3 regions of the Heyndrickxia sp. NPDC080065 genome follow, and region 2 is predicted to be linked to each of the others. Evidence: riboswitches for the same ligand, from Rfam matches in the RefSeq annotation. Region 2 holds a riboswitch; each other region holds the start of a gene.
What was found. Region 2 has a riboswitch for S-adenosylmethionine ahead of ACQKP0_RS02815 (methionine biosynthesis PLP-dependent protein). Riboswitches for the same ligand answer to the same signal wherever they lie in the genome.
Positions count from the first base shown of each region.

Region 1: linked by a shared signal. The riboswitch ahead of metK (methionine adenosyltransferase) and the one ahead of ACQKP0_RS02815 (methionine biosynthesis PLP-dependent protein) in region 2 are both predicted to bind S-adenosylmethionine.
Region 3: linked by a shared signal. The riboswitch ahead of ACQKP0_RS22695 (Na+/H+ antiporter NhaC family protein) and the one ahead of ACQKP0_RS02815 (methionine biosynthesis PLP-dependent protein) in region 2 are both predicted to bind S-adenosylmethionine.

Region 1 is NZ_JBNNWS010000014.1:18,521-22,049, reverse strand. It holds gene metK (methionine adenosyltransferase) at 1-1,176, opposite strand, end outside; SAM riboswitch class I at 1,483-1,656, opposite strand; gene pckA (phosphoenolpyruvate carboxykinase (ATP)) at 1,934-3,523, shown strand.
Region 2 is NZ_JBNNWS010000002.1:136,089-139,617, forward strand. It holds gene ACQKP0_RS02805 (bifunctional homocysteine S-methyltransferase/methylenetetrahydrofolate reductase) at 1-5, opposite strand, end outside; gene metC (cystathionine beta-lyase) at 36-1,220, opposite strand; gene ACQKP0_RS02815 (methionine biosynthesis PLP-dependent protein) at 1,217-2,338, opposite strand; SAM riboswitch class I at 2,607-2,713, opposite strand; gene ACQKP0_RS02820 (hypothetical protein) at 2,781-3,272, opposite strand; gene ACQKP0_RS02825 (permease prefix domain 1-containing protein) at 3,323-3,529, opposite strand, start outside.
Region 3 is NZ_JBNNWS010000025.1:17,709-21,237, forward strand. It holds gene ACQKP0_RS22685 (YhgE/Pip domain-containing protein) at 1-299, shown strand, start outside; partial or broken gene ACQKP0_RS22690 (Lrp/AsnC family transcriptional regulator) at 657-770, shown strand; gene ACQKP0_RS22695 (Na+/H+ antiporter NhaC family protein) at 794-2,074, opposite strand; SAM riboswitch class I at 2,186-2,293, opposite strand; gene ACQKP0_RS22700 (sigma-70 family RNA polymerase sigma factor) at 2,668-3,207, shown strand; gene ACQKP0_RS22705 (DUF4179 domain-containing protein) at 3,188-3,529, shown strand, end outside.

The DNA.
Region 1 (3,529 bases), on a different contig from region 2:
AGCGTCTGCTTTATCAGTTCTTTCCCAAGGAAGATCAAGATCATGGCGACCAAAGTGACCATAAGCAGCTGTTTGTTTATAAATTGGGCGACGTAAATCTAACATTTTGATTATCCCAGCCGGACGAAGATCAAAGTGATTACGAACCGCATCGATTAATACATCCTCAGTTACTTTTCCAGTTCCGAATGTATCAATGGAAATAGAAACTGGCTGCGCCACTCCAATAGCGTAAGCCAATTGGACTTCACATTTCTCTGCCAAGCCAGCAGCCACTATATTTTTCGCAACATATCGAGCCGCATATGCAGCAGAACGATCCACTTTTGTAGGATCTTTACCAGAGAATGCCCCTCCGCCATGGCGTGCATATCCTCCGTAAGTATCTACAATAATTTTGCGTCCTGTTAAACCAGCATCTCCTTGTGGTCCTCCAATAACAAAACGACCTGTTGGATTAATAAAATACTTTGTATTTTCATCGATTAATTCACTTGGAACAACTGGACCTATCACATATTCTTTCACATTACGTTGGATTTGTTCTAAGCTAATTTCAGGATGATGCTGTGTTGAAACAACAATCGTATCGATACGTACCGGACGATCATTCTCGTCATACTCAACCGTTACTTGTGTTTTTGCATCTGGACGTAAATATGGTAATATGTCCTCTTTACGTACTTCTGCAATTCGACGCGCTAATTTATGTGCTAATGAGATTGGTAACGGCATAAGTTCTTTCGTTTCATTACATGCAAATCCAAACATTAAACCTTGGTCACCTGCACCAATTGCCTCGATTTCTTCTTCAGACATTTGTCCTTCGCGCGCCTCTAATGCTTTATCAACACCCATAGCAATGTCTGCAGATTGTTCGTCAATTGATGTTAAAACTGCACATGTTTCTGCATCAAACCCGTATTTTGCACGTGTATAACCAATATTTTTTATCGTTCCTCGAACAATTTTTGGAATATCTACATAAGTGTTGGTTGTAATTTCACCAGCTACTAAAACAAGCCCTGTAGTAACAGATGTTTCACATGCAACCCGGGCATTTGGATCTTTTTCTAAGATCGCATCCAAAATTGCATCTGAAATTTGGTCACAGATTTTATCGGGATGTCCTTCTGTTACTGATTCAGATGTAAATAAACGACGTTTTTTTGTCATCTCTTTTCCTCCCATATTAAGAATCTCTACTATCTATTTTTACGCCTCACGGTACTCATTCCCATTATTATGAAATAAACCAAGGATTTTATCCTTTTCAAGATTTTTATTTGGCTGTTTAAGTTTTTAAAATGCCTTTTAGACAATTTATTTATTAAACAGTTTGCCCCTGCAGTTTTATATACTACAAAACGAATAAAAATCACATTCATAGGTTACGAAAGCGGATAATCTAACATAAAATAAACCCTTCCCCATCATACTATTATGAGAGGAAAGGTTTAGTTCGATTACCCGTGCCTTTCACTCTTATCGTTCAAGGATTAACCTTGCCTCTGGTTAGCACCGTTTCATTCTAGAGGTTAGATTTTTTTAAACTGGCAAAACCAGTTTTTTATTTCTAACTTCAAACCTCTAAATTCTAGAATGCCGGTTGCTGGGTTTCATAGGGCCTGTCCCTCCACCTACTCGGGATAAGAGTATCCGTTCAAGGTAAAATATTACGCAATTTGTTTTACCATGTCAATACTTTTTGTTATCATTAATATTCGTCATTTATTTCCTTTATATATATCTAAACTTAATAACCTTTATTCAAGATTGTTTTCGCAAAATGCAACGAATTTACCCTTAAATATGTCAAATTTAAGTTATTTAAAAAATATGCATGAATAGTATAGACTATTTAAGTAATTGTGTTATACTAATTAACATATAAATGATATTAAATTTTTTCTAAAAAGGAAGGTTAGTATAAATGAAATCAGTAGCTTATTCTAATACATTAGCTAATGTTTTAGAAGGAAATAATATTCTTGCTCAATTAGCAGTACCTCAACTTGTGGAAAAGGTATTACAAAGAGGAGAGGGAATTTTGACATCAACAGGTGCGATCTGTGCTGAAACTGGCAAATATACTGGCCGTTCTCCTAAAGATAAATACATTGTTGAAGAAGCTTCTACAAAAGACTATATCGATTGGGGCTCTGTTAATCAACCAATTTCTGAGGATTCATTCGAAAAATTATATACAAAAGTTGTTAATTATCTCAAAGAACAAAATGAAGTTTTTGTTTTTAAAGGATTTGCTGGTGCAGATAAAAAAAATCGATTACCGATCCAGGTAATTAATGAATATGCATGGCACAATTTGTTTGCACATCAATTATTCATTCGTCCAACTGAAGAAGAATTAGAGACACATCAAACAGAATTCACGATTCTTTCAGCACCAAATGTGAAAGCGGATCCAGCTACTGATGGGACAAATTCAGAAACATTTATAGTCGTTTCCTTTGAACGCAAAATCATCTTAATTGGTGGTACAGAATATGCAGGAGAAATGAAAAAGGGGATTTTCTCCATTATGAATTATCTTCTCCCTAAAAAAGACATTTTACCTATGCATTGTTCAGCAAATGTAGGTGCTGAGGGTGATGTAGCCCTATTCTTTGGATTGTCTGGAACTGGAAAAACTACATTATCAGCAGATCCAAACCGCAAATTAATTGGTGATGATGAGCATGGATGGTCTTCAAATGGAGTATTTAATATTGAAGGCGGCTGTTACGCAAAATGCATCGGTCTTTCACGTGAAAAGGAACCACAAATTTATGATGCGATTCGTTTTGGTTCCGTTTTAGAAAATGTAGTTGTAGATAATCAAACAAGGCAACCATTATATAATGATTCGACATTGACTGAAAATACTCGAGCAGCATACCCAATACAAGCAATTGATAATATTATTGAGCCAAGTATAGCTGGCCATCCACAAACCATCATCTTTTTAACAGCAGATGCTTTTGGCGTTTTACCTCCAATTAGCAAGCTAACAAAGGAACAGGCGATGTATCATTTTCTAAGTGGTTATACTTCAAAATTAGCTGGTACAGAACGTGGAATAACTTCACCGGAAGCCACTTTCTCAACATGCTTTGGTTCACCATTCTTACCATTACCAGCAACTGTATATGCAGAAATGCTTGGGAAAAAGATTGATGAGCACGGTGTCCAAGTGTTCCTAGTTAATACTGGCTGGACTGGCGGAGAATACGGTGTAGGAAATCGTATGAAATTAAGCTATACAAGAGCAATGGTTCAAGCAGCATTAGAAGGCGAACTGAATCATGTCGAAACTAAACAAGATGAAATTTTTGGTTTGCACATTCCACTGCACATACCTGGTGTACCTGATGAAGTTCTGATTCCAAATAAAACTTGGGAAAACCAACAAGCTTATACGGAAAAGGCAGAAGAGCTTGCAGCTAAGTTCAAAGCGAATTTCAAAAAGTTCCAAAACCTTCCACAAGAACTTAAAGAATTAGGCGGACCTTTAGTTAAATAAAAAGGC
Region 2 (3,529 bases):
TTCATATTAACCACACCTTTATAATAATTTCCAACTTACACTTGATTGCTTACACCAACTAAACTCGATGCTGTTACAAGGGCTTGCTCGATATCCTCGATCAGGTCCTTAACATTCTCAAGCCCTACAGACAAACGCAGTAACCCATCTGTAATTCCTCTTTTCTCCCTTTCTCCTTTTGGCATCGCCGCATGGGACATTGTTGCAGGGTACGATAAAATTGACTCCACCGCTCCCAAGCTGACCGCAAAAACAGGAATTTCCAAATGCTCTACGAAAGCTTTCGTTATTGCTTGATTAGGAAGCTGAAAAGATAAAACAGCTCCAGCACCGGCTGCTTGTCGGAAATGGATTGAATGCCCTGGATGGGTAGTAAACCCTGGGTAAAACACTTCTTCTACAAGTGGATGCTTTTGTAAATAGGTAGCAATTTCTATAGCAGACTGTGAAGATTGCCCGAGCCGAACACTTAATGTTTTCATCCCTCTTAATAGAAGCCAGCAATCGTGGACACCGAGGATTGAACCGAATGCATTTTGTATAAAGCCTAATTGCTTAGCGAGATGGACATCTTTAACCACCGCTAATCCTGCAACGACATCACTATGACCCGATAAAAATTTTGTTGCACTATGCAATACAATATCCGCGCCAAGGTCAAGCGGCCTTTGAAGAAGAGGTGTCATAAATGTATTGTCTACAAAGACTAAACAATCATTTGCTTTTGCCAGCTTCACAATCCCTTCAATGTCCGTGATGGAAAGAAGCGGGTTAGAAGGAGTTTCAACGTATACTACTTTTGTGTTCGGTTTAAAGGATGCTGCCACTTCATGTAAATCAGTCATATTAACGAAAGTGTGCTCGATTTTGAACCTCGATAAAACCTCTGTAATCATCCGATAGGTTCCACCGTAAACATCCTTTGAAATCAAAACATGATCCCCTGCTGAAAGCAGCATAAAAGCAGAAGAGATTGCTGCCATCCCAGACGTAAATGCAAATCCTTTCGCTCCCCCTTCAAGCTCAGCGATTGCATCCTCTAGTACCTGTCTTGTAGGATTGCCGGAACGGCTATAATCAAAAGGGCCAAATGTATCAAATTGATTTTGGTGAAATGTAGAAGAATAATGAATAGGCGGATTAATAGCTCCATTTGCTACATCGATAAACGAAGATTGAGAAATCAGTTTCGTTTCAATGTCAAAATGATCTCTGCTCATCGAATCAATTCCTCCTGTTTAACCGTTGTAAAAGCCTGCTCTAAATCACTTTCTAAATCCTCTACGTGCTCCACTCCAACTGAAAACCGAAGTAATCGATTGCAAACTCCGTTCTTAATTCGAATTTCCTCTGGGATATCTCCATGCGTTTGTGTCGCCGGATACGTGATAAAGCTTTCGACACCCCCTAGACTTTCTGCAAATGTAATGAGATTTAGATTTTGCAGAAATGCTGGGACCCACTCTTCTTTTTCCAAGCGAAATGAAACCATGCCCCCTTTGTTCGGATAAAATACATCGGTCACTTCCGATCTTTCACGTAAAAAGGCGACAAGCTGCTTGGCATTTTCTTGGTGTTTTTCCATTCTTAATGCGAGTGTCTTCAGTCCTCTTATTAAAAGCCAGGAATCAAACGGAGAGAGGACAGCACCTGCTCCATTATGAAATGCGGCAAGACGACCGCATATTTCCTCACCTTTAGCGACAACCAGTCCTGCTAAAACATCATTATGTCCGCCGATATATTTCGTTGCACTATGTATAACAATATCGGCTCCTTGAATGATCGGTTTTTGAAGATAGGGCGTGAGAAATGTATTATCGACAATAAGTAGCAAATGATGTTTCTTTGCAATGGCTGCAACTGCTTCAATATCGGTTTCAATCATTAACGGATTAGTCGGTGTTTCAATGAAAATGGCTTTCGTTCTTTCATTAATTGATTTCTCCAACAGCTCTAGATTATTAACATTAATATAATTAGCTGTGATGCCATAAGCTTTTGAATAGTGTTCAAACAACCGATAGGTCCCGCCATATAAATCATCTGTTGCGATCAATTCGTCATCTTTTTGAAAAAGGGATAGAACAAGCTGTATCGCCGCCATCCCCGAGCTACAGGCATAGCCTTGATCCCCTTCCTCTAATTTCGCAAAGCTCTCCTCTAGAAGAGCACGTGTCGGATTTTTCGTCCGAGAATAATCAAAGCCGGTTGATAACCCAATTCCTTCATGACGGTAAGCAGTTGATAAATAGATCGGCGGATTAACCGTGCCCGTCTCCGTTTCACTTCGATTCCCAACTTGAACAAGTTTTGTTTGAATATGATGGTTTCCCATAAACTTTCCTCCCTTTTATGAAAAGGGGTGAGCGTCGCTAACTTTTTTAGTATTTTCAATCGACGATTAATTCTAACTAAAATAGCATAAATAATTAGTCTAACTTCGCTCTGCTCACACCGCCTTATTAGAAGAATTCTAATTCCTTCATGATAAATGGTAGAGACGATAATCGGCTCTATATTGGTTTTGTACGTACGAATATGGGGAGAAAAAACAACAAAAAAAGGACTCCTATAAGAAGAAGTCCTGTTCAGTCATTAGATTCTCCTTATCGTTCAGGTTTAAAACCTGCTGGAATTAGCACCGTGTCATAAAAAATGACTGGTTGCTGAGGCGTCATAGGGCCAGTCCCTCAACCTCTCTAGATAAGATTTTGATTATTTAATTATCCCGAAATATTTTAGCTTAATGAATAATTTACAATAATTAGCTAAAATAATCAAGATAAATTTATTTTAGAAATTTTATGCGGCAGCAAAAATGCAATCACTCCAATTAATGTAGCAAAGAAACAGACGATCATTCCGATCATATATCCTAGTCCAGTCATAAACATGTCCTCACCCGGATACGATGGTTTGATGGTAGAATTTTTATAAGCTAAATAGATGAATAGTCCGATATATATGGATTGACCGACTATTACCGCATGTAGCCTTTTTAATAAAGGCTTCCTAAAGCTTTCTTTTATAAATACCCATGCAATCACACTTACAACCGGTGATATTACAATAAAAAAAGGTGTTGAAAACGGGATGAAAAAAACACCTAAAATAGTCAAACCTATTAATATAATGTTTATTACTAATATCGAGCCTCCTGCAGTCCATGCATTTTTAAAATCAAATCTTGTTTTAAGATTTTGTCGGATAAATATTAAACTAAAAAACGCTAAAAATAGTGCAATACATCCCAACATGGTTAACGACATATTTTCCCCCTCCTAATATACATAGAAATTCTATGTAGTATTTTAAAAAATTAGAGACCATTTACGATCCCAAATTTATAAGCTACTTTACTAATCGGATAGAAACATAAAGTGGACAAAACACAAAAGAAAAGAAACATCGGATTTAATAAAGGTGAGAAAAAGCCTTCTGGATAAAATTCAAAAAGAACCGCTACCATTAAAGCTACATTAGGAATTAAAGCGACTATTAACGTTTTACGTACAAGCCTTTTCCC
Region 3 (3,529 bases), on a different contig from region 2:
TAGGAATTAAGGGAATACCTGTCTTTGTCATATTACTTTTCTTTGGTGCACCATTACTTTCAATGGCTCCTGAAATGATGTCTACATTTTACCAAGATTGGGTTTATTCTTGGTTGCCAATGCGATTTATGGTAGCAGGTCTACGAGAATTGTTCTTCTTCGGTAAAGGATTGTCCTGGAATACACCTATTTCTATCCTTGTTTGGATTGGAGTAGTGGGCATGGTAATCATACTAGGTTCTGCATTAAAATTAAATTCAGTAAAAGAGAAAACGCAGAACCAGAGTTTAGAGGGCTAACTATAGCATGGGTCATTTAATTTAAGATAACACAAGTCTGATAAAGAAAAATGATTGAATTTATAACATGGAGAAGCCGTTTTCTTAATGGGAAAACGGCTTTTTTAATAAGGCTCTTTTCGTATAAATTGTTGTTTTTAGACTATAAACTTAGTCCGTTGATTTCCGCTCCAGACACTTGCTTTCCGCGGGGAGGGATGGGAGCCTCCTCGGCGTTACCGCCTGTGGGGTCTCCCACTTCCCTCTTTTTCCCGCAGGAGTCAAGTGTCCTCCGCTACAATCAACTTAGATTGTTAATAAAATATCACTAAAAAAGCAACAACCTTTACGAAAACAGCCTTTAATAAAAAGACTGTATTGAGTCAGTTTGTGAGAAAATTAACCAAGTTAGGAATATCCAGGATTCAAACAAATTTGTCTTTACGAGCTATAAAAAATACAACTGCTTTCCCTATAGAGAATAACAGGTGATTACACTTTTAAAGTAGTGAAGTTCAGGCTTTATTTTTTGTCGGGTATCCGATGAGGATAGCGATGATTCCGCATATTCCTATGAGGATTGGATAGAAAGAGTATTGCAGGATGCTCACTGGCGATATTCCGGCTACGCTTGCGGCTGCCAGGAATTGGGCCCCGTATGGCAGAAGGCCTTGGATCGCACAGGAGAAAATATCTAATATACTTGCGGACTTTCGCGGCTCAATCCCATACTGATCAGCAATATTTTTTGCAAGCGGGCCGGCAATTAAAATAGCAATCGTATTATTGGCCGTCGATAAATCAGTTAGGCCCACAAGACCGGCAATACCAAATTCAGCACCCTTTTTCGATTTAATCCTTCGTGTCGCAAGGTGAAGCAGAAAGTCAACTCCGCCATTAAATTTAATAACCTCCACCATTCCAGCTATTAATATCGCAAGAAAGGCGATTTCATACATGCCTGCCATTCCTTCGCCAATCTTTTGCAAAAGGCTCATTAAATGATAGCTGCCATCCGCTAAGCCAACAGCCCCGGCGAGAACAATCCCTAATGCCAGAACAAGGAAAACATTCATTCCAGCTAACGCAAAAATAATAACCAAAACATAGGGAATAATTTTTACCCAACTATAGCTCAAATGCTCTACTTGTGCCGTGTCACCCATTGTGATAACCCCTAAAATAATGCCCGTTATAATAGCTGCTGGCAACGCAATCCAAAAATTCACCTTAAATTTATCCTTCATTTGTGCACCTTGTGAACGTACGGAAGTAATAGTTGTATCTGAAATAAAGGATAAATTATCGCCAAACATCGAACCGCCAATAATCGCCGCCATTACTAAAGCCATGGGAAAATCGGTATGCTCGCTTATCCCAACTCCAATTGGCGCCAGTGCAACAATCGTTCCCATCGATGTACCCATTGACAGGGAGATAAAGCCGGCAATGATGAACAAGCCTACGACAAGCAGGTTTTCCGGAACAACCGATAAAGCAAAGTTAACAGTGGAGTCCACTGCCCCCATGCCTTTTGCTGCCTCTGAAAAGGCCCCAGCTAAGAGAAAAATAACAACCATCAGCATGACATTTAAATTTCCTGCGCCTCGGCAAAAAATATCAACCTTTCGCGCAAACGGTTCTTTTCGATTCATCGCTAGAGCCACAGCGCCCGAAATGGCAATGGCTACAATGACAGGAAAGGCATAAAAATCACCTGTAATAACTCCTGAACCAATAAATAAAATCAAAAAAACAACAAATGGGATCAGCGCCCATGGATTCCCTTTATTCATTGTTCTACCTCCAAAAAATAAAATAGGACACGTCTTTTATCCATATTTTGCCCCGAAAAAAAGGCCTCATCTTGAAACAACAAGAAGAGGCCTTATATCTATAAAACACTCATCTTATCTATCAAGCCTTTGCTTGCTGGATTTGGCACAGCAACTTAATCACTAAGTTCCGCTGCCGAGATCTCATCGGGCCAGTCCCTCCATCTCTCTTGATAAGAAGAAAAATATTATATTTTTTTGTCACAGCAAATAAAAGATTACATGATTTTTATTCCCTTATCAACAAAATTTTTATGGATATTTTTGGATTATGGTATAAAATCAAAATAATTTTAAGTTATTAACCGTAATCACAAAATAATTTTTTTTGAGCAAAAGAAAATTACATACGTAGAGGCTTATAAAAAGTTCTAGTTTGACAAGGAAATCTAATTTAGTGGAATAAAAAGTCTCTTGTTGTTCAACAATCGTCCAGATTCTTGAAAAGGTCGGAGTTCTTTTTTGTATTAGAGATCTAGATTTTACTTTCGTATTTCGTTTAAACTTTTTCTGAATAATACTGCTCTAATATTATGAAAGGAGTTATCAATAATATGGAAAATATCAATGTTGTTAAAAAAGCCATAAAAGGTGATGAGCAAGCATTTGAATTATTACTAAAACAAGAGAGCAGTAAACTGTATAGAACTGCATTTTTATATGTAGGGAATAAAGAAGACGCTTTGGACGTTGTCCAAGATACAGTTTGTAAAGCATATGAATCTATTGGCAAATTGAAAAACCCGGAATATTTTAGTACCTGGATTATTAGAATATTGATTCGAACCGCTTATCGGATACTGGAAAGAAATAAGAAGTTAACCACGATTGATTATGAATCTTTAGCCAATTTGCAGGACCACAAAGTCATCGAAATTCATCAGAACATCGACCTTGCTGATGCACTAAATAGTTTAAATGAAAATGATAGAACAGCCATCATTTTATTCTATTATCACGGCTTACCTATACATATGATCGCAACAATGATGGATAAACCTGAAGGAACAGTAAAATCCTACCTGAGGCGTGCCAAAATTGAATTGAAAAAGATATTGGGGGGAGAGAGCTATTATGAACAAAGAATGGTTTAATGTAAAAACGGAAAATATTGAAGTACCTGTGGATGAATTATTTACAGCAATCGATAAAGGTATCGAAAAAGGAAGACGGAAGAAAAAGAATAAAAAGAAAACAAAGTTAGCAGTCTCCATTACTTCCATAGCAGCTTCTCTACTATTGGTTTCAGGATTTGTATTTTCTCCAATGACAAAAGTTTTGGCGAGTGTTCCAGTAATAGGATCAATTTATAAGTCCTTTGATATGAAAATGGGAAAAGAGCTAGAAGCGAAAAATTTAGTAACAAAAATAAGTCAAACAGCTTCGGACAAAGGTATTACTATTACGCTAACGAGT